2 linked regions of the Flexivirga oryzae genome follow. The protein of the gene in region 2 interacts with the protein of the main gene of each other region in a pairwise test. Links are inferred from orthologs where the notes say so. Each region holds a gene or a part of one and is shown on either strand. Other genes may lie near its edges.

Region 1 (14,574 bases), on a different replicon or contig from region 2:
GGTCCGGACGGCGGCGAGCTGTCGCAGGAAACCGTGCAGCAGGCGCCGACGGTCGTCGCCCGGCAGGTGGCCGACCGGCTGCACTGCACCGTGCTCGTCAAGGGGGCTGTCACCGCGGTCGTGTCACCGAGCGGGTCGGGTGTCCCGACGTTCACGCAGGCCGACGGTCCGTCGTGGTTGGCCACGGCCGGCGCGGGCGACGTGCTGGGCGGCATCTGCGGTGCGCTGCTGGCCGCCGGGCAGGACCCGGCGACGGCCGGAGCGCTCGGCGCCCTGGTGCACGGAGTCGCCGCCGACCGGGCCAACCCGGGTGGTCCGGTCCGTGCCCTGGACGTCGCCCACGAGCTCGGCCGGACGGTCGCACACCTGCTCCGCCTCCCCGCATAACGCCGGTCCCCGGAAGTGCCACACTTGCCTCGTGACTGAGCAAGCGAATCTCCTGACCGGCGCCGCCGCCACCGCGCGGGTGACCGTCGACCTCGACGCCATCGTGCACAACGTCGAAGTGCTGCAGCGCCACGCCGGCAACGCTGCCGTGATGGCGGTCGTCAAGGGCGACGCCTACGGACACGGACTCGTCCCCAGCGCCCGGGCCGCACTGCGTGGTGGTGCGCACTGGCTCGGCGTGGCGCAACTGCAGGAGGCGCTCGCGCTCCGGGAGGCAGGCGTGACCGCCCCACTGCTGACCTGGCTGCACGCGCCGGGGGTCGACTTCGCTGCCGCCATCCGGAACCGCATCGACGTCGGGGTGCCGGCGATCTGGGAGCTGGATGCCGTCGCCGCGGCCGCGCGGGAGGTCGGTGAGACCGCACGCGTCCAGCTGAAGGTCGACACCGGTCTTGCACGGAACGGGGCCTACGGCCCCGACTGGCCCGCGCTCGTGGACGCCGCCGCGCGTCACGTGGCAGACGGAACCATCAGTGTCACAGGTGTTTTCACGCACTTCGCGTTTGCTGACGCACCGCACCACCCGACGGTCCAGGCGCAGCAGGTCAGGTTCGCCGATGCGGTGCGCGACTGCGAGCGGGCCGGCTTCGCGCTCGAGGTGCGGCACATGTCCAACTCGGCCGCGACCCTGACCACCCCGCAGGCCGCCTTCGACATGGTTCGTCCCGGGCTGGCGGTCTACGGGCTGTCCCCGGTCCCCGACATCGGTGGACCGTCGCGCTTCGATCTGATCCCGGCGATGACCGTGTCCGCGAACGTCACTGTCATCAAAAGGGTTCCGCAAGGGCAAGGCGTCAGCTACGGGCTCACCTATGTCACTCCGCGTGAGACGACACTGATCGACGTGCCGTGCGGGTACGCCGACGGGGTGCCGCGCGCCGCATCCTCGGTGGGGCCCGTCCTCGTGGGCGGGCAACGCTGCACCGTGGCCGGCCGGGTCTGCATGGACCAGTTCGTCGTCGACGTCGGCGACCTGCCGGTGCAGGCCGGCGACGAGGTCGTCCTCTTCGGCACCGGCGCCCATGGCGAGCCGACGGCACAGGACTGGGCGGAGGCCACCGGCACGATCAGCTATGAGATCGTGACGCGGATGAGCACCCGCCTGCCCCGCATCTACCTCGGCGAACCCGACGCATGAGGTCACGTGGCCTGATCGGGCTCGGCATCGGACTGGCCGCCGCCGGTGCCGCCACCGCAGCGGGCGTCGCGACCGACCGCGTGCTGCGAGCACGCCGTGCGGAGGCGGCAGCCCTGGAGGCGGGCGGCGAGGATCCGCAGGTCGTGGCGGACGGCACGGTCGTGGTGGCCGATGACGGTGTGCCGCTGTACGTCGAGGTCGACGAGTGCGACGGTGCCGCCAGCACCGTCGTGCTGGTGCACGGCTACGCCCACAACGGCAGGCTCTGGGCACAGCACCGCGCCGCGATCCACGAGGCGGGCTATCGGGTGGTCGTCCCCGACCTGCGCGGTCATGGGCGCTCCGGGGAGGGCGACGACGCGTCATACACCATCGCCCAGCTGGGGCGGGACCTCGCCGCCGTCGTCGAGCAGACCACGCCGAAAGGCCCCGTCGTGCTGGTCGGGCACTCGATGGGCGGTATGGCGATCATGGCGCTCGCCGAGGAACGCCCGCAGCTGTTCCGCGAGCGCATCGTCGGTGTCGCACTGGTCAGCACCAGCGCCGGTGGCCTGGGCGAGGTCAACTTCGGGCTCGGCAAGCAGCTGGGATCCGTCGTGCACCGGCTCGGGCCGGCCGCCGTGACGCGGGCGGGTCGGAGTCCGGAGCTGGTCAACAACGCACGACTGCTCGGTCGCAACGTGGAGTCGGCTCTGGTGCACCGCTATTCGTTCGGTGGACCGGTGCCGCGGGAGGTGATCCGCGAGGTCGCCGAGATGATCTTCGCGACCAAGCTGCACGTGATCGGCGCGTTCCTGCCGGCGCTGATGGAGCACGACCGGCGGGCGATCGTGGCCAAGTTCGCGGGGATCGAGGTGCTCATCCTGCACGGCACCCGTGACCGCATCACGCCGATCAGTCACGGCGAGGAGCTGGCGCAGGCGCTGCCGGGTGCGGAACTCGTGGTCGTCAAGCGGGCCGGCCACGTGCTGCCGCTGGAGGACCCGGCGCTGGTCACCCGGGAGCTGCTCGCGTTCCTGGGCCGTGCCACGCGCGGTGTTACTGGTGGTCATCGGCGAACGAAACGAGCTGACCAGCAAGGGGATTCGGCCGCATCATGACGTCCGCGATAGCCCGGCTGGACAGTGCGGACGAGACACACGTCTGGGGTGCGCGACTCGGCGCACTGCTGGCGGCAGGTGATGTGGTGGTCCTCACCGGCGGTCTCGGCGCGGGCAAGACGACGTTGACGCAGGGCATCGCGGAGGGGCTCGGCGTGCGCGGCCCCATCACGTCGCCGACCTTCGTGATCGCGCGGATCCACCCGTCGCTGGTCGGCGGCCCGGCACTCGTGCACGTCGACGCCTACCGGCTCGGCGGCCCGGACGAGCTCGACGACCTCGATCTGGATGCGGACATCGCGGTGTCGGTCACGGTCGTCGAGTGGGGTGCCGGAATGGCTGAGGCGCTGGCCACGGAGCACCTGGAGATCGTCCTGGAGCCGGACGCCACCGGCGAGGCCCGGCGAGCGACCCTGCTGCCGACCGGCGACCGTTTCGAGACGCTCGTCGGGGAGCTCTCGCAGGACGCCTGACGGTGCGCCGTACCCTTGTGCGGTGCTGCTGCTCGCCCTCGATACCGCCACCTCGGCCGTCACCGTTGCGCTCCACGACGGGGCGCGCGTCGTCGCCGAGGAGTCACTGGCCGACGCGCGGCGTCACGCCGAGACCCTGACGCCGATGATTGCGTCGGTCGTGGCGTCGGCGGGCCACCGTCCGGGCGAGCTGACCGACGTTGCCGTCGGTGTCGGGCCGGGGCCGTTCACCGGCCTGCGGGTCGGTCTGGCCACGGCGGTGACGCTCGGCCTGACCCTCGGCATCCCGGTGCACGGAGTGTGCAGCCTCGATGCCCTCGCGCACGCCGTCGCCGGCTCCGGCGGAGCACCGGAGGACTTCCTGGTGGCGACCGACGCACGTCGCAAGGAGGTCTACTGGGCCAGCTACCGCTGCTCCGCCGGTATGCCGCAACGGATCTCGGGTGATCCGCAGGTCTCCCGCCCCGGCGAACTGCCCGACCAGATCCGGGCGCTGCCCGCGGCCGGTCGCGGGCCGGTGCTCTACCCGGACTGCTTCGCCGGTGCTCTCGAACCGCTCGACGTCCCGGCCGGGGCGCTCGCGTCATACGTCGTGGCCCGGCTCGCCCGCGGCCACGAGCTGCTCGCCGCACAGCCGCTCTACCTGCGTCAACCGGACGCCAAGCCGTCGGCCGGAATGAAATCGGTGCTGCCGCGATGAGCGCCGACCGACGTGAGGCGACGGTCGAGTTCCGCGAGCTGGAGTGGCCCGACCTGCCGGCGGTCGGTGCGATGGACGAGCAGATCTTCGGCCACGATGCGTGGTCGGCGCAGTCGTGGTGGTCCGAACTGGCCGGCCGCCCTCGGCGCCGGTACACGGTGGTGACCGCCAGCGACCGGATCGTCGGCTACGGGGGAGTGGACTGCGCCGGCGCGACGGCCGACGTGATGACGATCGCGGTCGACCCCGCCCGGCAGGGTCATGGGCTGGGGCGCCGCCTGCTGGAGCGGCTGACGGCCGAGGCCCGCGGGTCCGGCGCTGAGGCGCTGCTCCTCGAGGTGCGAGCGGACAATGAGCCAGCCCGAAACCTTTATCTACGAGCAGGTTTCGAGCACATCCGGACCCGCCGCAACTACTACCGGCCGGACAACGTCGATGCGCACATCATGCGCGCGAACCTCGAGGTGATCTCGAATGACTGAACCACTCGTCCTCGGCGTCGAGAGCTCGTGTGACGAGACCGGCGTGGCGTTCGTGCGCGGCAACACGCTGCTCGGTGACGTCGTCGCGAGCAGTGTCGAGCAGCACGCGCGTTTCGGCGGCGTCGTGCCCGAGGTCGCCAGCCGGGCCCACCTGGAAGAGCTGGTCCCGACGATCCGGGGCGCGTGCCGGGAGGCCGGGCACGAGCTGGCGGACATCGATGCCGTCGCCGTGACCTCCGGTCCGGGACTCGCTGGTGCTCTGATGGTCGGCGTCGCCTCGGCGAAGGCGCTCGCCTGGGCGCTCGACAAGCCGTTGTACGGCGTCAATCATCTCGCCGCGCACGTCTGTGCGGACGTTCTCGATCACGGGCCACTGCCGGAACCCACTGTGGCACTGCTGGTTTCGGGTGGTCATACCAATCTGCTGCTGGTGCGCGACATCGCGTCCGACGTTGTCGAGCTGGGCAGCACCATCGACGACGCCGCGGGGGAGGCCTTCGACAAGGTCGCCCGGGTACTGGGTCTGCCGTACCCGGGAGGTCCGCACATCGAGCGCGCGGCCGCCGACGGCGACCCCTCTGCCATACGCTTCCCGCGCGGCCTCACCTCCCGGAAGGATCTGAAGCGGCACCGCTTCGACTACTCGTTCTCGGGGTTGAAGACCGCAGTCGTGCGCTGGGTGCAGGAGCGAGAGTTCGCGGGCGAGCCGGTGCCGGTGGCCGACGTGGCGGCGAGCTTCAACGAAGCGGTCGCGGATGTGTTGACCCGCAAGGCGATCGACGCCTGTCACGAGTACGGCGTGCACGACCTGCAGATCGGTGGCGGTGTCACCGCGAACAGCCGCCTGCGCGCGATGGCGCAGGAGCGGTGTGACGCTGCGGGGATCAGCCTGCGGGTGCCCCGTGTGCGGCTGTGCACCGACAACGGTGCGATGGTCGCGGCTCTCGGTTCGCAGATGGTGCAGCGTGGCCTGCGACCGAGTTCGCTCGACCTACCTGCGGATTCGTCGATGCCGGTGAGCCAGGTCAAGGCCGACTGACCCGGCCGAGGGCGAGCGGTGCGGGCGCCGCGGGTCAGCAGTGCAGGAGGCCGAGGCGCCGCTTGAGGGTCAGTACCCGCTGCACCGACGCCGTGACCTTGGCCGCGAACGCGGCGTCGGAGCCGGCCCGGGCAAGGATCGCGCCGATCATCGGGGACGCATTGGCGGCTCGCCCGGTCAGCACGATGTCGCCGCCCGCGGCGACGAACCGCACCGCGCGCTCACCCACTGGGATCCCAGACACCGCAACGGCGTTCATGTCATCGGTGACGACCACGCCATGCCACCCCAGCGTGCCGCGGAGCAGCCCGGTGATGACCTTGCCGGAGAAGGTCGCCTGGGTGGACGGGTCGAGCTTCGCGTAGTGAGCCGACGCGATCATCACCGCGGCGGCGCCGGCCTTCATGCCCGCGGAGAACGGCCGCAGGTACGGATCGGTTGCCGTGGTGACGGTGTCGGTGGTGCCGACGCTGGTGTAGTCGGTGTTGCCGGTGATCCGGCCGAGCCCGGGGAAGTGCTTCACGGTGGCGCCGACGCCGCCGGCGTCCAGACCGCGCACGACGTCCCCGACAGCAGCGGCGACGGTCGCCGGGGCATGGCCGTACTCCCTGGCGTACTTGCCGATCGGAGCATTGGATGCAGCCATCGAGGCCGGCACCGTGTCGGAGACCGGCGCCAGATCGAGATTGACGCCCGCTGCCTTCAGCTGCCGCCCGATGGTCGTCGCATAGGCGGTGCGCGCCGAACTGCTCATCGTGCCCTGCTGCAACGCCGAGACCAGGGTGCTGAAACCCGGACCGCGCAGTTGCTGCACCGCGCCGCCCTCCTGGTCGGCTGCGATCAGCATGCCGACTCCACCTGTTGCCGACGAACTTGCTTCGGACTGCAGATGATTCGACGTCGACTGGATCTTGGACCGACCCGTCCAGCCGCCGAGGTAGATGACATTGCCCACGTGCTGCTCAGCGATCAGCGAGTCGTCGGCAGTGGACGCGGCATTCGCGTCCAGCCCGATCATCAGCAGCTGGCCGGCCCGCTGTGCCGGGGACAGCCGCTCGTAGGTCCGCTGGACGCAACTGTTCGCCGGTGCGGGGGTGGTCGTGGGGCGCGCGGAAGAACTCGAAGCGTGCGACGGTGTGTTCGACGACGGTGCGCCACCGGTCGACGTCGCGACCGACTCACGGGTCGTGGCCGCCGACGAGGCGTCATCCGACCCGCCGGACGAGCAGGCGGTCACCGCGACGGCGGTCACGGCGGCGAGGGCAGCGGCGGCTACGGGCCGTCGGGCGAAAGACACGGCTCGACGGTAACTCACGGCGAACTTCGGGCTGCGCCGGCTCACGGTGCGGGCACGAGCATCAACACCGCCTGCGCCCCGCCGATGCGGGTCAGCAGGATGGTTGCCTCACCGTCACCCTTGAGCCGGAGCTGGCGCCGCAAGGTGTCCGGGTCCGTTGACGCGCCCTTCTTCTTGATGGTGAGGCGGCCGATCCGGTGGTCCCGGATCCAGGACCGTAACGCCTTGAGGTTGAACGGCATCGCCTCCGTCACGGCATACTTCTTCGCCCACGGGACGAGGACGTCGCGCGGCGAGCTGACCATCCCGAGCCCGGCATCCAGCTCGACACCGTCGACACGCCGCACGAGGGCGCCGGTCAGTCCGGCGCGGATGATCGCCCGGTCCGCCTCGTAGAGGTAGCCCTGCAGCCGGTCCAGTCGTGCGGTCCCCGGGTCGGTGTCCGCGGCATCCCGCTCGAGCACCTCGTAGGCGAACTGGTCGCTGACGACCAGCGCCGACCGGCCGCGGTCCCATGCCGCGGCGTTCCACCACAGCACGCACTCCACGACCTCGCCGTCGTACGACGTCCACTGCGCCTGCGTGCCGAGCGGCACATCGGTGTGGGCGAGCGACGGGGAGAGTTTCACCCCGGCGGCGGCAGCACCGGCGGCGGTCTCCAGGGCGAAGTCCCAGGACGGTGCCAGCTGGTCGAGGCGGAACGTTCGCCGGGTGCGTCCGTTGATGTCGCTCACCCCGGGAGTGCGGCGTGCCGGATCCAGCCAGACCGCCGCGTCCGGGGCGCTGAGCCGGTCCGGCGCGCCCGCCCGCTCGGCGAAGTCGTGCTGGGCGCTCGCGTGGTCCCAGTGCCGCAGGTTGTGATCGGCGACCCCGGCGGTGACCTCGTCGGCGTCCACCGCGGTGACCCGCAGGCCCTCCGCCGCGAACGCGCGGGCGTCCGCCCCGATGCCGCAGCCCAGGTCGTGGACCTGGCGGGCGCCGGAGTCGGCGAGCCGCCGTGCGTGCAGGCGGGCGACCTGCTGCCGGGTCGCCTGCTCCAGGCCGTCAGGGGTGAACAGCATCTCGCGCGCCGCCCGCCCGAACTTGCGTTCGGCCCGCGAACGCAGGCGTGACTGGGTCAGCGCGGCCGCGATCAGCTCGGGGTCGAACCCTTCCATCCGGAGGCGATCGCCCAGCACGAACGCCTCCGCCTCGTCGTACGGCGGGAGCGATGCCAGCAGTGCCGCGCCCTCCCCGCTGATCAACTTGGCCAGAAGTGCGGGCGTCATACGGTTAAGTGTTGCGTATGAGAACAACCCCACGAAGTTCTCCCCCGCTGCGCTCCTCCGATACTTCGCGGGGACCCCGATGAGAGCGAGATTCGGCCCGGCACGCATCGTTGTCGGGTTCTACGCGATCACGGTGAGTGCGGGCACGGCGCTGCTCGCCCTGCCGATCTCCAGCACGCACCACGGGCACGCCGAGTTCAGCACCGCACTGTTCACCGCCGCCAGCGCCACCTGCATCACCGGCATGTCGCCGGTCGACGTCGCGACGTATTGGACGCCGTTCGGGCACGTGGTCATGCTGCTGCTGGTGCAGGCGGGAGGGCTCGGCATCGTCACCCTGTCGGCGCGCCTGTTGCAGCTGGTGCGGGGGCGGATCGGCATCGAGGGCACCCTGGCCGCCCAGGCCGACGCGCACACCGACACGCCCGCGCATGCGCGGTCGATGATCCGGGTGATCGTGCGCTTCTACCTGATGCTCGAGGCCACCCTCGCCGTCCTGCTCGCGCTGCGCCTGCACTTCGCGTACGGCGAGGGCATCGGGCGCGCGGCCTGGGAGGGCCTGTTCAACTCGATCTCGGCGATCAACAACGCCGGTTTCACCCTCTACTCCGAGGGAGCGGTGAAGTTCGCCGGCGATCCGTGGGTGCTGGCACTGTTGTGCTGTGGCGTCTTCATCGGCGGTCTGGGCTACCCGGTGTGGTTCGAGCTGATGCGCCGCCGCCGGCCGCACCAGTGGTCCATGCACACCCGGCTCACGCTCTACGGGTCCGTCATCCTCTTCTTCGCCGGGTTGGTCACCTTCCTGGTCTTCGAATGGCGCAACCCCGCGACGCTCGCGCACATGGGTGTCACCGACAAGATCTGGAACTCCGTCGGGGGTGCCGTCTTCCCGCGCACCGCCGGGTTCAACACCGTCGACTACGCGCAGGTGCGCCCGGAGACGATGGCCGTCAACTATGTGCTGATGTTCATCGGCGGTGGCAGTGCCGGCACGTCCGGGGGCATCAAGGTGTCGACCTTCTTCCTGCTCGGTGCGGTGATCATCTCCGAGATCCGCGGTGAGCCGCAGGCGCGGGTCGGGCCCCGCGCCATACCTGCGGCCGTGCAGCGGCAGGCGCTCACCGTGGCACTGCTCGGGGTCGGGTGCGTGATGGCCGGGATGATCGCCGTCATCACGATCAGCGAGCAACCCATGCAGCTGGTGCTCTTCGAGACGATCTCGGCCTTCTCCACCACCGGCCTGAGCGCGAACCTGACCTCGCAGCTGCCCGTTGCCGCGCAGATCGTCCTCATCGCATTGATGTTCATCGGCCGAGTCGGCACGATGACCGTCGGTACCGCACTCGCCATGCGACGCAACAAGCGGCGCTATCGACTACCGGAGGAGTGGCCCATTGTCGGTTAAACGGCACCACGCGACGCTCGACCCCCACACGGTGCTGGTCGTCGGGCTCGGCAGGTTCGGGACGTCGGTCGCGAGCACCCTGACCGAACAGGGCTGGGACGTCCTCGCCGTCGACCAGTCGGTCGAGCTCGTCCAGAAGTGGGCCGACGTCCTGACCCACGTGGTGCAGGCCGACAGCACCGACCCCGACGCACTCCGGCAGATCGGGGCGGGCGACTTCGAGCGGGCGGTCGTCGCGATCGGCTCGCACCTGGAGGCGTCCATCCTCACCACCGCGAACCTCGCGGACCTCGGCGTGCCGAGCATCTGGGCGAAGGCGATGACCAAGCAGCACGCCCGCATCCTGGAGCGCATCGGAGCACACCACGTGGTGCTCCCGGAGCGCGAGATGGGCGCTCGCATCGGCCGGTTGCTGGTCGGCTCGCTCACCGACTACTACGAGCTGGAGAGCGGCTTCGGCATCGGCCGGATGGCAGCACCGGCCAAGTTCTCCGGCAAGAACCTGACCGAGCTCAACCTGCGTGGCCTGCACGGCGTCACCGTCGTGGCGGTCAAGCACAAGGGTGGCGCCACGTTCGAGGACGCCCGGCCGGAGACCGTCATCGACAAGGGCGATCAGTTGGTCATCACCGGATCCACCGAGCGGTTGCAGCAGTTCTCCGGGCGCGCCTAGCTCGGCGACCCGGGGCTGTCCCCGGGGCCGCGCGAGACAGTACAGTCGAGCTGCACCCGAGTCCGCCGCCTTGGAAGGGTCCGTCGCCAGTGCGCGAGATCGTCGTCTTCTCCGGATCAGCCCACCCGGCCTTCGCCGACAGCATCTGCGAGCATCTGAAGGTTCCTCGCTCGTATGTCGACCTCAAGCGGTTCAGCAACGACTGCCTGCAGGCGCAACTGCTCGCCAACTGCCGACAGCGTGACGTCTACCTGGTCCAGCCGCTGGTGCCGCCGACGCAGGACCACCTGATGGAGCTGCTGCTGATGATCGACGCGGCACGGGGTGCGTCGGCCGAGCGCATCACGGCGGTGATCCCCTACTTCGCCTACGCGCGTTCGGACAAGAAGGACGCGTCACGGATCTCGATCGGGGGCAAACTGGTCGCCAACCTGCTCGAGACGGCCGGGGCCGACCGGGTGATCACCATGGCGCTGCACGCGCCGCAGGTGCACGGCTTCTTCTCGATGCCGGTCGACCACCTGACCGCCATCGGCGTGCTGGCCGACCACTTCCGCGCCGTCGGCGGCCTCACCGACTCGGTGGTGGTGTCGCCCGACTTCGGCAACGCCAAGACCGCGACCCAGTTCTCCCGGCTGCTCGGGCTGCCCGTCGCCGCGGGCTCCAAGAAGCGGATCTCCGACGAGAAGGTCGTCATCGACACCATCGTCGGCGACGTCGACGGCAAACGCGCGATCGTGCTCGACGACGAGATCTCGACCGGCGGATCCGTCGTCGAGCTGCTCGACCGGCTGGCCGAGCGCGGCTGCACCTCCGCCGACATCGCCTGCACGCACGGCCTGTTCGTCGGGCGTGCTGTCGAGCGGCTCTCGAGCCACCCGCTCATCGGGCATGTCGTCACCACCGACACGGTGCCCCGGCCACCCGACTGGCCCAAGTTGCAGGTGCGCTCGGTGTCCGCGTTGTTCGCGGAGGCGATCGCCCGGATCCACGCGGGGGAGTCGGTCAGCAGCCTCTTCGACGGCGTCGACCCCTCGCATGCGCCACCACAGGCGACGCTGCCGCTGGGTTGACCGGCGGTCCGCGGGCCGGAACCACCGGTGGCCCGCGCGAGTCGAAGCGTCGTGACTGAGGAGCGCGAAGCGGCACACCGTCCCCACCGTTGGTGGCTGATCGGTGGGATCGTCATACTCGTGCTCGCCGCCACCGGAGGCGTCGCGGCCGTGGCCGTGCTGCACAACCGGGCGCACGTGGGGCAGCGGTTCGGAGCATCCGGCTACGTCTACGGCGACCGGCACACCGTCGACATCAGGGTGCCGTCCGGGCTGGTGCAGGTGGAGGTCACCGGGCCGGCGGGTGAGGCGTCCGTCGGGTCACCCGGCTCGCGGGAGGTGCGCGCGCCGCTGGGCGGCCGGTTCGTCGAGGTGGAGTGGGACAGCGGGTCGAACGCGAGCGCGCAGACCGTCGGCGCGGTCGACATCGGCGGCAATCACCCCGTGACGCTCACGCTGGTCGCCGGCGGGCACCGGTATCGGCTCGACACGTTCCGCACCGACGCTCTCGTGGACGGCTCCGCGGTGATCGCGGTCGACGGCGACGGTGACGACCTGCGGATCGAGGCCACGTATGCCGGCGTGACGCAGTCCGTGGACCCGACGACCGGCACGCGGCGCGCCGGACGCGCCGATCTGCTCTACAACAGCGGCGGCTGGAGCCCGGTCGTCGGCGACGGGGCGCCCAGCGCGAAGCCCAGGGCGAAACTGCAATGGCAGACCAGTGACAACGGTGGCAGCGCGATCCGGCTGGCCTATGTCGACGGGCTCGGCTGGGCACCGAAAGGCAGCGACTGGGTGGTCGTCGACAGCGGCTACATCCGGTTGTCCAACGATGTGCGCTGGCGGCCGTCGCGGGACTCGTCGGCGTACGTCGACTATTTCAAGCAGATCGCGAAGATCACCGGCAGCCAGCGGGTCGACGGCAGACCGGCGGTGAAAGTGCTGAAGAAGGGGCGCGTCGAACTCGGCACCTGGTGGACGCCCGTAGCGGTGTTCAAGGTGCCACACTCCGCCGGCACGGTGCACGTCCGGCGCTCCACGACGTTCGTCGCGCCGGTCGACTACGTGCAGGGCCACGTCAGTGGTTACCCGAAACACGCGAAGATCACGGTGGTCTGGTGATGCGTCGCAGCGTCCTGATCGGCGCGGCCGTCGTCGTCGCGCTCGCGCTGGTGACCGGCCTCGTCATACGCCACTCGAACAAGGACCGCCTCGCTGCCGGGGCGACCCGCAGCGGCGACTACTCGATCTCGGCCGGCTCCAGCAACGACGACGACTTCATGGTGCCGAACGCCCAGATCCGGGTGAGTGTCGACATCGGGCAACGGGGGTACCGACACAACTCCGACGACGACTCGGACGTCACGATCCGCGCGCCGAAGGGCGGCGTACTGGTCGACCTGTCGTGGACCTCGACCAGTATCCCGACGAACTACCAGGGAACGGAACCGACGCGTCTGTCGGTCCGGTCGGGTGGCCGGACCGTCGTGCTGGATCCGTCGCTGCGGCCGCGGCCGGCGTCCGCCGAGGACGACAGCGACGCGCCGGAGCAGGTCGTCGCGCTCCCGGGCCGGCCGTCGGATGTGGAGCTGGTTGCTGATTTCGCCGGTCGCAGCCAGGTGGTGCGAGTGGTGAGTGGCAGGCGCACGATGGGCGATTTCGCACCGCTGTACCTGTCGGCAGCACCCGGCCTGCTGACTTCGCGACCGATCGGGCAGGACCAGCCGGTGGACCCCAGGTCACCGTTCCGCTGGACCGGACAGGCCAACGGCGGCCAGGTGGTCCGGGTGCCCTACCTCTCGGGTCAGGGCTGGGCACCGACGGGGCGTGACTGGATCCTCGTCCAGGGAGCCGGTTACAGCATCGACGCACTCGACCCGGTCGTCTGGACCGTCGGCGACGAATACGCCAGGTACTCGACCGTCGGAACGCCGAAGGTGACGGTCACCATGGACGGGCGCCCGCCCGAGAAGAAGGTGGGTGCAGAGCACCCGGGCACGGTGACGAACTTCTACCTGCACGGCTCACGCGATTACGTCTTCTCCGTCGCCCGCGGCAACGGCTTCACGATCGACACGGTCGTCCACGTCACGACCAAGCGCACCAGCGGTGACACGCGCGCCCCGGCGACCGCCCGAATGCTCCTGCGCACCAGCAGCCAGTTCCCGGCCGCGGTCGACGCGACGGTCGGAGGCACCCGATGAACAGCTCCATGACGACCACGCACCGCACGCGGTGGCTGGTCACGGCACTGGTCGTGGTGCTGGCGGCCGCGGCGATCGCCTGGTGGGTGCATGAGAGTTCCGGTGTTCGCGTGGGTGACCGGTTCGCCGACCCCACCGTGATGACCGGCGAATTGGCCGACAACGACGCCACGGTGGACGCCCCGTTCGGTCCGCTGGACCTGACGATCAGCATCGGCCCGGAAGCGGGTGCCAGCGGCCACACGATCACGGCACCGCACGGCGCGGCCCTCGTCGAGGTGTCCTGGCACGGTGAAACGCTCTACCCGGCGCCGATCGTGTGGCCGACCGCGACACCTCGACGGCGCCGCGACCCCGGCACCGACCTGACTCTGGTGTCCGGCGGCAGGCGCTACCCGATCGCCAGGTCCGTCGGGTACGCCGACGACGGCGGCTCGGTGCTGGTGGTGGTGCAGGGCGACGGCACCGATGCCCACGTGGAGGCGCGCTTCGCCGGGCGCACGGTCCGATCGGTGCGTGGCAGGCCGCAGCGGAGGGACACGGCCCAACCTCCCGCGGACCTCGCGTGCCTGGACGACTCGCACCTGCGGTTCTCCTGGGTGCACTGCGACTTCGACATGACCCGCAGCATCTATGTCGCAGGTCTGGGTGCGGCCCCCGCCGGCAAGGAGTGGCTGGTCGTCGACGGCGCCACGGTCACCCGCTCGCGACACCAGGTGTCGACCTTCCAACCCGCCGACCACAGCAAGGAAGCGCGATACCTGCCGTCCGGTCCGCCGACCGCGACGCTCTCCGTGGCGGGTCTGGGGAAGCCGGCACGGGTCGCCGGTTCGGACCAGATCACCGGTGACGCCGTCCGCCTTGCCGCGCGGGCCTGGCTGATCCCCGCCACCCGGGATGCGCGGATCCGGCTGAGCTATCAGCTGCCGACCACGCTCGATCGGCGGGACAGCGACTGGAAGAGCGCGCCCGCGACCTACCGGGTCAACGTCTCCATGGTCGCGACCTACCCGGGCGTCGCGGGCTGATGACGAGGGCGGAACGGTATGCCGTGACGACACGTCCATCGTGATGTGAACACCCACGAACTGCGCTGGTGGCGCCGCCGCCCCGCACTCTGGGTGGCGTTGCTCCTCGTCGTCGCGGTCGCGCTGAGCACGGTGCTGTTCGTGCGGCACCAGGGGGACAAGGGCCGGATGGCGGCGGGGACCTCCCGGCCGGGCGACTACGCGGTGTCCGACACCTCGCTCTACCGGACCTTCCAGCTCGTGGTGCCCGGTGCCAGCGTGATGA
Region 2 (14,375 bases):
CAATGGCGGGCCGGGACACCGGATTGAGTCGGGAAGACAGTCGTCGCGTCACACGCGCAGCCTATCGGTCCCGCTGCGCAGCTTTCGACCGGGCAGGACCGGGAGTCTCGAGCGGTATGTCGCCCGCCCGGTCTCCGACAATCAGATCTCGCGCGCGCGGAGCATGCCGAACGCCGCTTGTCAAGACTCCCTTGGACGCCTGTGCAAGGCGCTGACCTGCGGAAACGTTTATGTGACCTGCACAACTCGTGATATTCTGAATGTCGCGAAAGGGGAAAACAACACATGGTTTTCAAGGTCGGCGAGACGGTCGTTTACCCGCATCACGGAGCGGCCCTCATCGAAGAGATCAAGGTCCGCAAGATCAAGGGAGAGGACAAGCAGTACCTGGTTCTCAAGGTCGCCCAGGGCGATCTGAAGATCGAGGTTCCGGCCGAGAACTGCGACCTGGTCGGGGTGCGTGACGTCGTCAGCAAGGAGGGCCTCGACCACGTCTTCGAGGTGCTGCGCGCGGACCACACCGAGGAGCCGACCAACTGGTCGCGTCGCTACAAGGCCAACCTGGAGAAGCTCGCGTCCGGTGACGTCATCAAGGTCGCCGAGGTCGTCCGCGACCTGTGGCGTCGTGACCAGGATCGCGGTCTTTCCGCAGGTGAGAAGCGCATGCTCGCCAAGGCACGGCAGATCCTGGTGTCCGAGCTGGCGCTCGCCGAGCACACCAACGAGGACAAGGCGGAGGCCACCCTCGACGAGGTGCTCGCCTCCTGAACCACACATCCGCTGACAACGCCCACGGCTCTTCTGCCGTGGGCGTTGTCGTCGTGGCCGCCGGGATGGGGGTGCGGCTGGGCGCCGGTATGCCGAAGGCGCTCGTCCGCATCGGCGGCCGCACGCTGGTCGAGCACGCCGTCGCCCGTGCCGGAGTGAGCGCCGCCCTGAGCAGGCCGGAGCCTGCGGAGGCTGTATCGAGGGGTAGGCCGGAGCCTGCGGAGGCGGGTTCTTGCGGGTTGAGTAGGCCGGAGCCTGCGGAGGCCGTATCGAAACCCGGCGCCGGCCCCGCCATCGTCGTGGTCGCACCCGCCACCCACCTGACGGAGTTCCAGGACCTGCTACCCGGCGTCACGGTGGTCCCCGGTGGGGCCGAACGCACCGACTCGGTCGCCGCCGGCCTGGCCGCACTACCGCCCGCAGTCGACATCGTGCTGGTCCACGACGCGGCCCGCGCGTTGGCGCCGCCGTCACTCTTCGACGCGGTGGCCGACGCGGTCGCCGCCGGTGCCGACGGTGTCGTGCCCGGGCTGCCGGTCAGCGACACGATCAAGCAGGTCGGCGTCGACGGCCGGGTCGTCGCCACCCCGGATCGGTGGACGCTGCGTGCGGTCCAGACGCCACAGGGTTTCCGCCGCGCCGCGCTGGTGGCCGCGCACGCCCGAGGGGGTGCGGCGACCGACGACGCGATGCTGATCGAGCGCTCCGGCGGCACGGTGCAGGTCATCGACGGCGATCCGCTGGCGCTGAAGATCACCCTGCCCCCGGACATCGCAGCGGCCGAGCGTCTCCTGGCCGCATCTGCGGGTCGAGTGCCGGAGGAGCGAAGCGGTGGAGGTGTATCGAGACCGAACGCTACGCCAACCCTGATCATCCTTGGTGGCCTGCCGGGCGCCGGCAAGACCACCCTCGCGCGGGCCCTCGCCCGGCGGATCCCGGTGGTGCACATACGTGTCGACACCATCGAAGCCACCCTGGTGCACACCGGCTTCGCGAAGCGCATCAGCGGCCCCGAGGGGTATGCCGTGGCCTTCCGCGTGGCCGGCGATCAGCTCGCGCTGGGCCTGTCCGTGGTCGCCGACACGGTCAACCCGGTGCCCGAGACACGACAGTGGTGGCGCGACGTCGCCGCCCGGCACGGCGCCCGCGTGCTGGAGGTCGAGTTGGAGTGCTCGGACGCTGCGCTGCACGAATCCCGTGTCAGCGAACGGGTTTCCGACATACCCGGCCTGACGGTGCCGACCTGGCAGCAGGTGCTCGACCGCGAATATCACCTGTGGGGCCCGGATCTGCGGCTCGACAGCGCCTCCGCCACCCCTGAGCAACTGGCCGAGACCGTGATCGACCGGATGAGGAGCGACTCATGAACCTTCCGCGCACCGGCATCGGCGTCGACGTGCACGCCTACGCGACCGACGACCGCCCGCTCTGGCTGGCGGGTCTGCAGTGGCCGGGGGAGCGCGGCGTCGAAGGGCACAGCGACGGCGACGTCGCGGCGCACGCCATGTGTGACGCGCTCTTTTCCGCGGCGGGCCTCGGCGACCTCGGCGCGCACTTCGGCGTCGACCGTCCCGAGATCGCCGGCGCATCGGGTGCCCGCTTGCTGGGCGAGGCTCGAAAGATCCTGTCCGACAACGGTTTCACCATCGGCAACGTCGCTGTGCAGGTCATCGCGGGCAGGCCCAAGATCGGCAAGCGCCGCGACGAGGCGCAGGCGACGCTGTCCGAAGCGCTGGGTGGTGCGCCGGTCTCGGTCGCCGGCACCACGACCGAAGGCCTCGGCCTCACCGGCCGGGGGGAAGGCGTCGCGGCCATTGCGACCGCGCTCGTCATACAGATCGAATGATCAACCGTTGAGCGACGGCATCGTGCCGTGGTGGATGCTACGGATGACGTGCGGGGTGCCGGCCCGGAAACGGTCCGCGCTCGACTCGTAGATCAGGTGCAGGTGGCCGTTGGCGTAGGCGAGGCCCTCGGAACGCGGTGGGCAGGTGATCCAGTTACCGATGCTCGCGGCGCCGTTGTAGTGCACGTGCCGCGGCCAGACGACCAGCCTGCTGTCCTTGGTGCCCCACGATGTCGACCACACGATCCGGTTGCCCACGACCGCGACGCCCTGGACGCGCGGCGGAGTCGTCAGCGCCTCGCGGCGGGTGAGCCCGCCGCCGCTCGACACCGAGTAGCGGTACATGGTGGAGCGCTGCGACTGGGTGCTGGTGCCGACCCAGACGTTCTCGCCCTGCCCGAACGCGTAGGACGCCTTGCTCTTGATGTCGGCCTCGTGATCGGCGTGGATCAGCGTCCCACTCGGCGCGCCGAGCCGGGAGATCGGATAGCGGATGAGCCGGCCGTCCATCGACACCCAGAAGAAGTGGTTCGTGGTGGCGAGTCCACCGACGTGGCGCTGGGTGTTGAGGATCAGCGTCTTGATCGGCTTCAGGCTGGCCCGGTGCACGATGACGATCCGGCTCTTGGCGCGCTTTGTCCAGTCCCCGCCCTCGTACCGCGCGTCGTAGTAGCTGATGATCAGCCGGTCGCGTCCCCAGTTGGTCAATCCCTGTGGCGCCCAGGGTGTGTCGTGCATCGGATACCCGCGCGGGCCGACCTTGAAATAGCGGTAGTACTCGTTGTACTTCGCCGGGTGCGCGAAGGCGGGCGCGGCGGACAGCGTCGTCTCGGCGGCCAGCGCGGCAGCGCCGAGGCCACCGCCGAGCAGGGCGCGTCTGGTCAGGTCGGTCATGGCTCTCCATTCCGCCGCAGTGCTGCGGCACGATGTCTTCTGTCGACGAGCTCCGGACGGCCGCGGTTCCGCGTCCAAGTGGTCGATAGGCTGGAGATTGGCAGCAACGAGAGGAATCCCGGTGAGCGACATACGCATCGACAAGGTGGTGACGTCCGGCACGTTCAGCCTGGACGGCGGGACGTGGGAGGTCGACAACAACGTCTGGATCGTCGGCGACGACGACGAATGCGTCGTCATCGACGCGGCACACGACGCGACAGCCATCCACCAGGCCGTCGGTGGGCGCACGCTCACCCACATCCTGTGCACGCACGGACACGACGACCACATCGACGCCGTGGGCGACCTGATCGAGCTCAACCCGAAGGCCCAGGTGCTGATCCACGACGGTGACCGGATGCTGTGGGACCGCGAGATCAGTGAGCCGCCGGACGGCGAACTCGTCGACGGTCAAGTCATCGAGGTGGGCGGCGCGCAGCTGAAAGTCCTGCACACGCCGGGACATTCGCCGGGTGCCTGCTGCTTCCTGCTCGAGGCGCAGGGCGTGCTGTTCAGCGGCGACACGCTGTTCAACGGCGGACCGGGCGCGACCGGGCGGTCGTTCAGCGACTTCGGCACCATCATCGAGTCCATCCGCGAGAAGCTGCTCACGCTGCCGCCGGAGACCGTCGTACACACCGGCCACGGCGACGACACGTCCGTCGGCGCGGAGGCGCCGCACCTGCAGGAGTGGATCGACCGCGGCCACTGACCGGGCGCGGTTTCGATACGAGCCTTCCCCCGCTGCGCTCCTCCGGCTCTACTCAACCCGCGCGTGTCTGGATGACCGGTCAGCCCGCGCGTGTCTGGATCGACCGGGGGCGCTGACCGGGCGCGTGGTTCGGGGAGCGGCTCGCGGCAGATAAACTCGCCTGCGTGACTTTGCAGATATTCGACACCGCGACCGGGACGCAACGGCCCTTCGAGCCGTTGCGCGAGGGACATGTCGGCATCTACATCTGTGGGCTCACCACGCAGGGCGCGCCGCACATCGGGCACGTCCGCTTCGCCGTCGCCTTTGACATCCTGCGTCGCTGGCTCACCACCGGGCACGGGTATGACGTGACGCTGGTGCGCAACGTCACGGACATCGACGACAAGATCCTGGCCAAGTCCGCCGAGCACGACGTGCCGTGGAACGAGTGGTCCTACGACTTCGAGCGCGAGACCAACGACGCGCTCGACAGGCTCGGGGTGCTGCGGCCCAGCTACGAGCCGCGCGCGACCGGGCACGTCACCGACATGGTCGAGCTGATGCAGTTGCTCATCGACAAGGGCCACGCGTACCCGGCCGAGGACGGCTCCGGCGACGTCTACTTCGACGTCCGGTCGTGGCCCGAGTACGGCCAGCTGACCCGGCAGAAGATCGACGACATGGAGTCGGCGGCCGACGCCGACCCGCGCGGCAAGCGCGACCCGCGCGACTTCGCGCTCTGGAAGGGCGCCAAGGCGGGCGAGCCCGGCACCGCGTCCTGGCCGACGCCGTGGGGGCACGGTCGGCCAGGGTGGCACCTGGAGTGCTCCGCGATGGCCCGCCGCTGGCTGGGCGACACCTTCGACATCCACGGCGGCGGCATCGATCTGCGCTTCCCGCACCATGAGAACGAGCAGGCCCAATCCCGTGGCGCCGGACTCGGGTTCGCGCGTTACTGGATGCACAACAACTGGGTCACCATCGCCGGCGACAAGATGAGCAAGTCGCTCGGCAACAGCCTCGCGGTGCTCGAGTTGACCAAGACGGTCCGGCCGCTGGTGCTGCGCTACTACCTGAGCGCAGTGCACTACCGGTCGACGATCGAATACCAGCGCGGTTCGCTCGACGAGGCGGCCGCCGCGGTCGAGCGCATCGAGGGCTTCCTCGGCCGGGCCCTGCCGGACGGGGTCGCGGCCGACGGCGCCATACCGACGGAGTTCGCGGAGGCGATGGACGACGACCTCAACGTGTCCGGTGCACTCGCCGTGGTCTTCGACCACATCCGGGAGGGCAACATCGCACTCGACGAGGGCGACCCGGACCGGGCCGCGGAAGTCGCGGCGCAGGTGGTCGCCATGACCGAGGTTCTCGGCGTGAACCCGCTTGCCCCACAATGGAGTTCGGGTGGGGACAGTGCGACGGCGGACGCCCTGGAAGCACTGGTCGAGACGTTGATCGAGGCCCGAGCGCACGCCCGCAAGGAGCGTGACTTCGCCACCGCCGACCGGATCCGTGACCAGCTCACCGCCGCCGGCATCGCAGTGGAGGACTCGCCGGACGGTGCGCGGTGGACGGTGACGGGCAAGCCACAAGACGAACCGGAGGACTGAGCGTGCCTGGCAATTCAAGCCGCCGTGGGGCGATCCGCAAGGGCAACTCCAAGAAGGGCGCGACCGTCGGCACCGGCGGTCACCGGCGCCGTTCGCTGGAGGGCAAGGGCCCGACACCGAAGGCGAGCGATCGCCCGAATCACAAGGCCTACAAGGCAGCTCGCAAGACGGACGCAGGGCAGAAGTCGGCCCCGCGCCGGCCGTCCAAGAACGCCAAGCCGTCCGGTGAGCTGATCGTCGGCCGCAACTCGGTGCTCGAGGCGCTGCGCGTCGGCATACCCGCGACCGCGCTGTACGTCGCCGGCCGCATCGATGCGGACGAACGCGTCAAGGAGTCGCTGAAACTCGCTGCCGACCGGGTCATCCCGATCATGGAGGCGCAACGTCCCGAGCTCGACCGGCTCGCCGACGGGACACCCCACCAGGGGCTGGCGCTGCAGGTGCCGCCGTACGAGTACGCGCACCCGGACGACCTGCTCAACCCCGAGGCACCCGGCACGCAGCTGGTCGTGGCGCTGGACGGCATCACCGACCCGCGCAACCTCGGCGCGATCCTGCGCTCGGTCGCCGCGTTCGGCGGGCACGGCGTCATCGTCCCCGAACGCCGTTCGGCAGGTATGACGGCCGCGGCGTGGAAGACCTCCGCCGGAGCCGCGGCCCGGGTGCCGGTGGCCCTGGCCGGCAACCTGACGCGCACGCTCACCGACTTCCGCAAGGCCGGCTTCTTCGTCATCGGCCTCGACATGGACGGCGACGTCGAGCTGCCCGGTCTGCAGCTGGCGACCGAACCACTGGTGATCGTCGTCGGTTCCGAGGGCAAGGGACTGTCGCGTCTGGTGCGCGAGACCTGCGACCAGATCGTGTCGGTGCCGATGAGTTCGTCGGTCGAGTCGCTCAACGCCGGCGTCGCCGCGTCGGTGACGCTCTACGAGGTCACTCGGCTGCGCAGCGAGCAGTGACACGCCGCCCGCAGGGCGGAGCCTTCTTCGGAACAACCGCGGTCTGCGGTTAGGGTTTCGGGCAACCGCGACGATCGAGGGCAGGACATGAGCAACTTCAACGGCAGCTACCCCGGCAACGAGGACGCCCCGCAGGGTGACGGCGCGTCCTCGGGGAGTGACTACTCGGGACCGTCGTACGGGCAGCCGCCGCAGCAGGGCCAGCCGCAGTCGCCGTATGGCCAGCAGGCACCCCAGGGGCAGCAGGCGCCATACGAGCAACCGCAACAGCCCTATGGCCAGCCGCAACAGCCCTACGGGCAACCGCAATACGGCCAATCGCCGTACGGGCAGCCGCAGTACGCCAAGGGCAACGAGCCGATGTTCTACCTGCTCACCATGGGGCAGGAACAGGGGCCGGTGCCGTACTCGCAGCTGGCGCAGATGGCGGCTGCGGGCGCACTCAAGGGCGAATCACCGATCCGGGACGCAGCGTCGGGCGCGGTCTTCCCGGCCAAGCAGGTGCCGGGGATCTTCTCCGACAAGGACTGGCTGACCGCGGTGCTGCTGTCGTTCTTCCTCGGTTACCTCGGTGTCGACCGGTTCTACCTCGGCCAGATCGGCCTCGGCGTGGTGAAGTTGATCACGCTCGGCGCGTGCGGGGTCTGGTCGTTGATCGACTTCATCCTGTTGTTGCTGCGCAAGATCAACGACTCGGAGGGAAGGCCGCTGGCGTAGCCGGCGGTCAGGTCCGCGCGCGCACCGGCATCTCCTCGGTGTCGACGCCGACCACCGCGCTGTCGTCCGGTTTCGCGGGCAGCACCTTGGCGATGTAGTCGCGCGCGGCCTCTTCGATGGGGAAGTCGCGGTGTGCCGCCTCGGACATGTACCACCGGTGCTCCAGCACCTCGTGGAAGAGTTCGGCGGGCTCGATCTTGCGGCGCATCTCCGGCGGCGCGGTGCGGGTGACCGGCTCGTAGATGTGCATCAGCCAGTCGTGCGCAACCTGCTCCTCGTCGTCGTTCTGCCGGTCGTGGGCGGCGCGGTAGGAGTCCAGGTCGTTGAGCAGCCGGCGGGCCTGGTTGTCCTCGACGTCCAGACCGGTCAGCCGCAGCAGCCGACGCGAATGATGGCCGGCGTCAACGATTTTCGGCTGGATCTGGATGGTCGCGCCGTCGAAGTCGGTGGTGATGTCGAGCTCGCCGACGTCGAAACCGAGCGAGTTGAGCCGCCGGATCCGCTCGTCGACCCGCCAGCGCTCCCCGACGTTGAAGCGCTCGACGGCGGTGAGTTCGTTCCACAGCACCGTGTAGCGCTCGATGATCCGGTCCGAGACGTCGATCGGGTCGAGCGTCTCGTCGACGAACCCGCCGGCCTGCAGGTCCATCAGCTCGCCGGCGATGTTCACCCGCGCGATGTCCAGGTCGTGCTCCCGCTGCCCGTTGCTGAGTTTGTCGTGCAGCTCACCGGTTTCGGCGTCGACGAGGTATGCCGCGAACTCGCCGGCGCTGCGCTTGAAGAGCGCGTTGGACAGTGACACGTCGCCCCACCAGAAGCCGATGAGGTGCAACCGCACCAGCAACACGGCGAGCGCGTCGATCAGCCGGGCCGCCGTCTCCGGCCGCAGGCTCTGGCTGAGCATCGCGCGGTAGGGGAGGGAGAACTGCAGGTGCCGGGTGAGCAGGCACGCGTCGAGCGGTTCGCCGCTCTTGGTGAGTCGCCCGCTGACCACACCGATCGGCTCGACCGCCGGTTGGTCGAGGCGGCGCAGCATGCGCAGCATGTTGTATTCGCGGCGGGCGATGTCGGACTTGATCTCCTTGACCGCGACGACGCGGCCCTCCAGTCGGACGAAGCGCACCACGTGCCGCGAGATGCCGCGTGGCAGCGCGGCGAGCAGGTCCTCGGGCCATTCCTCCAGCGGCAGGCGCCACGGCAGGTCGAGCAGCGCGGGCCACGGTCGGGCGGTCGTCATGTCCAGTGCCACGTCACCCATTCTGCCCCTCCGCCGGTATGGCGGGGCGCACCCGGCGCGCGACGTCGCGCCATACCGACGCCCATGACCGGACCGCCCCCAATGCCGACAGGCCCAGAAACGCCGCTCCAACGCACCGACAGGCCCAGCAATTCGGGGGAATTGCTGGGCCTGTCGGTGCGTTGGTGAGCCTGTCGGTCGGAGGGACGCGTCAGGCTCGGGTCGGGTCAGGACTCGATGCGCTCCCCGGTCTGCGGGTGGAACAGGTGCAGGTGCTCGCCGTCGCCCTTGGGCTTGAAGTTGATCGTCTGCCCCTTGTCCGGCACGTTGCGGCCGTCCACGCGGGCGACGATCTGCTTCTCGTCCTCGGAGCCGCCCAGCTGCTTCTCGCCCGGCTGGTTGCCGATCGTGGTGCGGCCGTAGATGTACGCGTCGGCGCCGAGCTCCTCGACCACGTCGACCTCGACCGGGATGCCGCCCTCGGTGGTCGGCTCCAGGTCCTCGGGGCGGATGCCGACGGTGACAGTGGTCTCGGCCTTGGCCAGCTTGTTGCGGTCGACCGGGTGGACGAGCGAACCGAGCTTCACGCCGCCGTCGGTGATCGGCACCTCCAGCAGGTTCATCGCCGGGGAGCCGATGAAGCCCGCGACGAAGACGTTGTTGGGGTGGTCGTACATCCGGCGCGGTGTGTCGAGCTGCTGCAGGAGTCCGTCCTTGAGGACCGCGACCCGGTCGCCCATCGTCATGGCCTCGACCTGGTCGTGGGTGACGTAGACGGTCGTGACACCCAATCGCCTTTGCAGAGAAGCGATTTGGGTGCGGGTCTGGACACGCAACTTGGCGTCGAGGTTGGACAGCGGCTCGTCCATCAGGAAGACCTGCGGGGAGCGGACGATCGCCCGGCCCATCGCGACGCGCTGGCGCTGACCACCGGAGAGCGCCTTCGGCTTGCGGTCCAGGTAGCCCTCGAGGTCGAGGATCTTCGCGGCCTCCTCGACGCGGCTGCGGATCTCCGCCTTGGGCACACCGGCGATCTTGAGCGCGAACCCCATGTTGTCGGCGACCGACATGTGCGGGTACAGCGCGTAGTTCTGGAAGACCATTGCGACGTCGCGGTCCTTGGGGGACAGGTTGGTGACGTCACGGTCGCCGATCAGGATGCGGCCCTCGTTGACCTCTTCGAGGCCGGCGAGCATGCGCAGTGCGGTGGACTTTCCCGATCCGGAAGGGCCGACGAGGACCAAGAACTCGCCGTCCTGGATGTCGATGTTGAGCTTGTCGACGGAAGCGGTTTCGGCGCCGGGATAAACGCGGGTGGCTTGGTCATAGGTGACTGTGGCCATGGTGATGCAACTCCTTCACCGGCAGGTACGTGCCGGACGATCCGTTGTGAATGGGGTTCGACGCCACACTGGCCGTGTGACGCCAGACACACCATAACCGGTCCGGGGATCGGATGGATACGCCGGCGCGTGGCGACGTTCTCGTCATACCGGCCGGCCGTCGGGATCACGTGGGTGAAAGTTCTCTGCAAGATCTTGCAAAAGCCTGCAAGGCCTTGTAGTCTTCAGCAACGCCGTATGACGCGCATCACATCCGTTGAAGGAGATTCCATGATCAAGCGCACCCTTGCCGTCGCTCTCGCCAGCGCGACGGCACTCACCCTCGCCGGATGCGGCGGGTCCTCTTCGGGTGGCAGCAAGAGCTCGGCAGCCGGCACCGACGCGGGCACCAGCGCCGCCGCGACCGGTGGCAGCAAGTCGACCGCGGCCGCCGCCCCGACCGAGGTCAGCACGAAGAACCCGTCGCGCGACAAGAACGCCGACCTGGTGATCTGGGCGGATGCCACGTCCGCGCCCTACGTCCGCCAGCTGGCAACGCAATTCGGCAAGGCGAACGGCATCAAGGTGGCGGTGCAGATCGCCAACGACGTGCGCGGGCAGTACGAGACCGCGTTCAAGGCCGGTCAGGCCCCGGACGTGATCGTCGGCGCCAACGACTGGACCGGTGAGCTGGTCGCCAACGGCGCCATCGCGCCCGTCCAGCTGCCGGCCAACGTCGCCTCCGGCTTCAACAAGCAGGCGATCGCCGCCACCAAGTTCAACAACCAGACGTATGCCGTGCCGTACGGCGTGGAAAATCTTGCACTCGTCCGCAACACCGAGCTCGCCCCGACCGCGCCCAAGACCATGGACGAGCTGGTGTCGATGGGCCAGAAGCTGAAGAAGGACGGCAAGGTCACCAACATCCTGTCCGACCAGGTGGGCAAGACCGGCAACGCCTACAACGGCTACCCGTTCCTGTCCGCGTGCGGTGGCGGCATCTTCGGCACCAAGGCCAACGGCGACTACGACCCGAGCAAGGTGCTGGTGGGCAGCGCCGGCTCGATCAAGGGCGCGACCGAGATGGCCAACCTGGGCAAGGTCGGCGCACTGTCGACCAACATCGACTCCACCAACTCCGACACGCTCTTCGCCACCAAGAAGACCGCGTTCGAGATCACCGGCCCGTGGTCGATCCCGGCCTTCAAGAAGGCGGGGATCAAGTACTCCATCGACCCGCTGCCGACCGTGGCCGGTTGCGGCGCGATGCAGCCGTTCCTCGGCGTGCAGATGTTCTTCGTGTCCTCCAAGGCCAAGAACGCGACCGTCGCGCAGACGTTCGTGACCAGCTTCCTGACCACCAAGTCCGCGCAGGAGACGCTCTTCAAGGTGGGCCAGCGCCCGCCGGCCCTCACCGCCGCGTATGACGACGTCGTCAAGTCCGACCCCGACGTCGCCAAGTGGGCGGCCGCGGCCAAGGGCGGCAAGCTGATGCCGAACATCCCCGCGATGAACTCCGTGTGGGGTCCGCTCGGCCAGGCCATGGCCGATGTCGTCTCCGGCAAGAGCCAGCCGAAGGCGCGCTTCGACAAGGCCCAGCAGGAGATCGTCAAGAACATCGCCAAGGGCTGATGCACTTCGGTGGCCGCGACCCTGGTGTCAGGGTCGCGGCCACCGAACCCAACAGATACGCACCGTCCCCCGCACCCGTCCGGAGTTCACATGGCTGCAACCACAACCACCCGCGAGGAGTCGCTGACCGGCCTGCCGCCGGTGACCACGCCGTGGTGGGCGCACGTCGCCAAATGGGGACTGATCGTCCTCGGCGTCGTCCTCGCCTTCTACGTCGCGACCAAACTGGCCGACGCCGGACACACGCTCGCGGTGATCGGTGTCGCGTTCGTCGCGATGTGCGGGCTGCTGGTGTACGGCACCCGCCGCGCCGTACCCGCCAAGTACCTCTTCTTCGGGGTCGTGCTCCTGGTCGGGTTGCAGGTCTGGCCGATCGTCTACACCGCCGCGACGTCGCTGACCAACTACGGTCAGGGGCACCTCGCCTCCAAGGAGGACGCGACCCGGCAGGACATCGCCTACTCGGTGCAGCAGGTCGCGGGCTCGCCGACATACACCCTCTCGGTCGCCGTCAAGGCGGGGCAGGACATCAACACCGGTGACCTCTACTTCCTGCTGACCGACGAGAAGGGTCAGACGTATGTCGGTGACAAGTCCGGGCTGAAGCCTCTCGCCAAGGACACCGTGACCGTGCAGGCGGGCAAGATCGTCAAGGCCGACGGATACACGACGCTCAACCTGTTGCAGGCGAACAAGCGCAAGGATCTCGGCCAGTTCGCGGTGCCGACCAAGGACGGCGGCGGCATCAAGGCCAGCGGCTTCGCCGCCGCGTACGAGGGCAAACCGACCCTGGTGTGGGACAAGAAGGCCGACACGATCACCGACACGTCCACCAAACAGGTGTATGTCGCCAAGGACGCCCAGTGGGTGCCGAAAAGCGGTGAGGGACAGCCACTTCCGGTCGGCTGGAAGGAGAACGTCGGTCTCGACAACTTCAAGACGATCTTCACCGACGACACCATCCGCGGTGGCTTCCTGAAGATCTTCATCTGGAACGTCGCGTTCGCGGCGCTGTCGGTGCTGACCACGTTCGTCTTCGGGATGCTGCTCGCGTTGCTGCTCAACGACGCCCGCATCCGTGGTCGCGGGATCTACCGGTCGCTGCTGATCCTGCCCTACGCCGTCCCGGTGTTCGTGTCCGCGCTGGTCTGGGGGTCGATGTTCAACCAGCAGTTCGGGCTGATCAACAACCTCACCCACCTGGACATCGACTGGATGGGCAGCGCGTGGGGAGCACGCGCCGCGATCCTCATCACCAACCTCTGGCTGGGCTTCCCCTACATGTTCATCGTCTGCACCGGCGCCCTGCAGTCGCTGCCCGGTGACGTGCTGGAGGCGGCCAAGATCGACGGTGCGAGTGCCTGGCGGACCCTCCGGTCCGTGACCGGACCGCTGCTGCTGGTCGCGGTCGGGCCGTTGCTGATCGCGTCATTCGCGTTCAACTTCAACAACTTCGGGCTGATCCAGCTGCTGACCCAGGGTGGTCCGTTCAACTCCGGCAACGCTTCTATCGGCTCGAGCGACCTGCTGATCACCTACGCGTATCGGCTCGCGCTCGGTGGCACCACACCCAACTACGGCCTCGCCGGTGCCGTCGCGATCATCATCTTCGCGCTGGTGGCCCTGATGAGCTTCCCGGGCTTCCTGCGCAGCAAGCAACTCGAGGAGGTCAACTGATGTCCGCACCGAGCACCACCACCGGGAAGCCGATCGGCAACACCCGCGCCGGCGACCTCAAGAAGGTCTGGTGGAAGCACGTCATCATCTGGGTCGTCCTGGTGTTCGCGCTCTTCCCGTTCCTCTTCGTGATCTCGGCGGCACTGAACCCGTCCGGGAGCCTGTCGACGACGTCGCTCTTCCCGACCGGATTCAGTTTCAGCAACTTCCACGACCTCTTCAACGACACCGCCCGACCGTTCCTGACGTGGTACAAGAACTCACTGATTATTTCGCTGGGCGGTTCGATCATCGGAGTCTTCATCGGCGCGTGCGCGGCGTTCGCGTTCTCCCGCCTGCGATTCCGTGGCCGTCGCGCCGGGTTGCTCGCGCTGTTGCTGTTGCAGATGTTCCCGGCGCTGCTCGCCTTCGTCGGTCTCTACATCACCTTCAGCCGGATCGGTGAGGTACTGCCCTCCTTCGGTCTGAACACCACCTGGGGCCTGATCCTGGCCTACATGGGTGGCGCGATGGGTGCCAACGTCTGGCTGCTCAAGGGCTACTTCGACACGGTGCCGCGGGAGCTGGACGAGGCGGCACGAGTCGACGGTGCCAGCCATGCGCGCGTCTTCTTCACCGTGATCCTGCCGCTCGTGCGCCCGATCCTCGTGACGGTCTTCATGATCACCTTCGTCGGGCTGTTCGGGGAGTTCATGCTCGCCAGCATCTTCCTCACCGACGTCGATGCCCAGACCCTCGGTGTCGGTCTCTACGGAATGACGCTCGGCAACGAAAGCGTCGCTCTCTTCGGTGAATTCGCGGCCGCGTCGCTGCTCGCGTCGCTGCCGATCATGATCCTCTACTTCGTCTTCCAGAAGCAGCTGGTCGGCGGCCTCACCCAGGGGTCGGTCAAGTGAGCGAGGACCTGCTTGCCCGGCCGCACCACGACGGCTCCCGGCTGTATGTCGACAACCAGGCGCCGCGGCTCGGCGAGACCG

What was found.
Region 1: the proteins of rlmB (region 2) and tsaE interact in binary tests that used the Escherichia coli proteins (3 or more experiments, as listed by UniProt). The link is inferred for Flexivirga oryzae from one-to-one orthologs.

What each region holds. Positions count from the first base shown.
Region 1 is NZ_JACHVQ010000006.1:5,118-19,691, reverse strand. The notes cover bases 1,421-4,419. They hold tsaE (tRNA (adenosine(37)-N6)-threonylcarbamoyltransferase complex ATPase subunit type 1 TsaE), read left to right. Parts: upstream 1,421-2,681; coding sequence 2,682-3,158; downstream 3,159-4,419. Other genes in these bases: tsaD (tRNA (adenosine(37)-N6)-threonylcarbamoyltransferase complex transferase subunit TsaD), read left to right, coding at 4,333-4,419; rimI (ribosomal protein S18-alanine N-acetyltransferase), read left to right, coding at 3,855-4,340; tsaB (tRNA (adenosine(37)-N6)-threonylcarbamoyltransferase complex dimerization subunit type 1 TsaB), read left to right, coding at 3,181-3,858; FHU39_RS22520 (alpha/beta fold hydrolase), read left to right, coding at 1,582-2,685; alr (alanine racemase), read left to right, coding at 1,421-1,585. Also shown: FHU39_RS22530 (NAD(P)H-hydrate epimerase), read left to right, coding at 1-387; more of alr, read left to right, coding at 419-1,420; more of tsaD, read left to right, coding at 4,420-5,379; FHU39_RS22495 (glycoside hydrolase family 3 N-terminal domain-containing protein), read right to left, coding at 5,414-6,676; FHU39_RS22490 (class I SAM-dependent methyltransferase), read right to left, coding at 6,718-7,944; FHU39_RS22485 (TrkH family potassium uptake protein), read left to right, coding at 8,024-9,349; FHU39_RS22480 (potassium channel family protein), read left to right, coding at 9,339-10,022; FHU39_RS22475 (ribose-phosphate diphosphokinase), read left to right, coding at 10,112-11,095; FHU39_RS22470 (hypothetical protein), read left to right, coding at 11,147-12,199; FHU39_RS22465 (hypothetical protein), read left to right, coding at 12,199-13,281; FHU39_RS22460 (hypothetical protein), read left to right, coding at 13,290-14,309; FHU39_RS22455 (hypothetical protein), read left to right, coding at 14,355-14,574. UniProt on the Escherichia coli protein: Required for the formation of a threonylcarbamoyl group on adenosine at position 37 (t(6)A37) in tRNAs that read codons beginning with adenine.
Region 2 is NZ_JACHVQ010000002.1:146,957-161,331, reverse strand. Bases 5,035-7,834 are described here. They hold rlmB (23S rRNA (guanosine(2251)-2'-O)-methyltransferase RlmB), read left to right. Parts: upstream 5,035-5,856; coding sequence 5,857-6,813; downstream 6,814-7,834. Other genes in these bases: FHU39_RS13720 (DUF4032 domain-containing protein), read right to left, coding at 7,538-7,834; FHU39_RS24280 (TM2 domain-containing protein), read left to right, coding at 6,901-7,530; cysS (cysteine--tRNA ligase), read left to right, coding at 5,035-5,854. Also shown: FHU39_RS13765 (hypothetical protein), read right to left, coding at 1-52; FHU39_RS13760 (CarD family transcriptional regulator), read left to right, coding at 286-768; FHU39_RS13755 (2-C-methyl-D-erythritol 4-phosphate cytidylyltransferase), read left to right, coding at 807-2,135; ispF (2-C-methyl-D-erythritol 2,4-cyclodiphosphate synthase), read left to right, coding at 2,132-2,614; FHU39_RS13745 (hypothetical protein), read right to left, coding at 2,615-3,508; FHU39_RS13740 (MBL fold metallo-hydrolase), read left to right, coding at 3,624-4,262; more of cysS, read left to right, coding at 4,427-5,034; more of FHU39_RS13720, read right to left, coding at 7,835-8,779; FHU39_RS13715 (ABC transporter ATP-binding protein), read right to left, coding at 8,995-10,110; FHU39_RS13710 (sugar ABC transporter substrate-binding protein), read left to right, coding at 10,381-11,721; FHU39_RS13705 (ABC transporter permease subunit), read left to right, coding at 11,812-13,398; FHU39_RS13700 (sugar ABC transporter permease), read left to right, coding at 13,398-14,294; FHU39_RS13695 (glycoside hydrolase family 13 protein), read left to right, coding at 14,291-14,375. UniProt on the Escherichia coli protein: Specifically methylates the ribose of guanosine 2251 in 23S rRNA.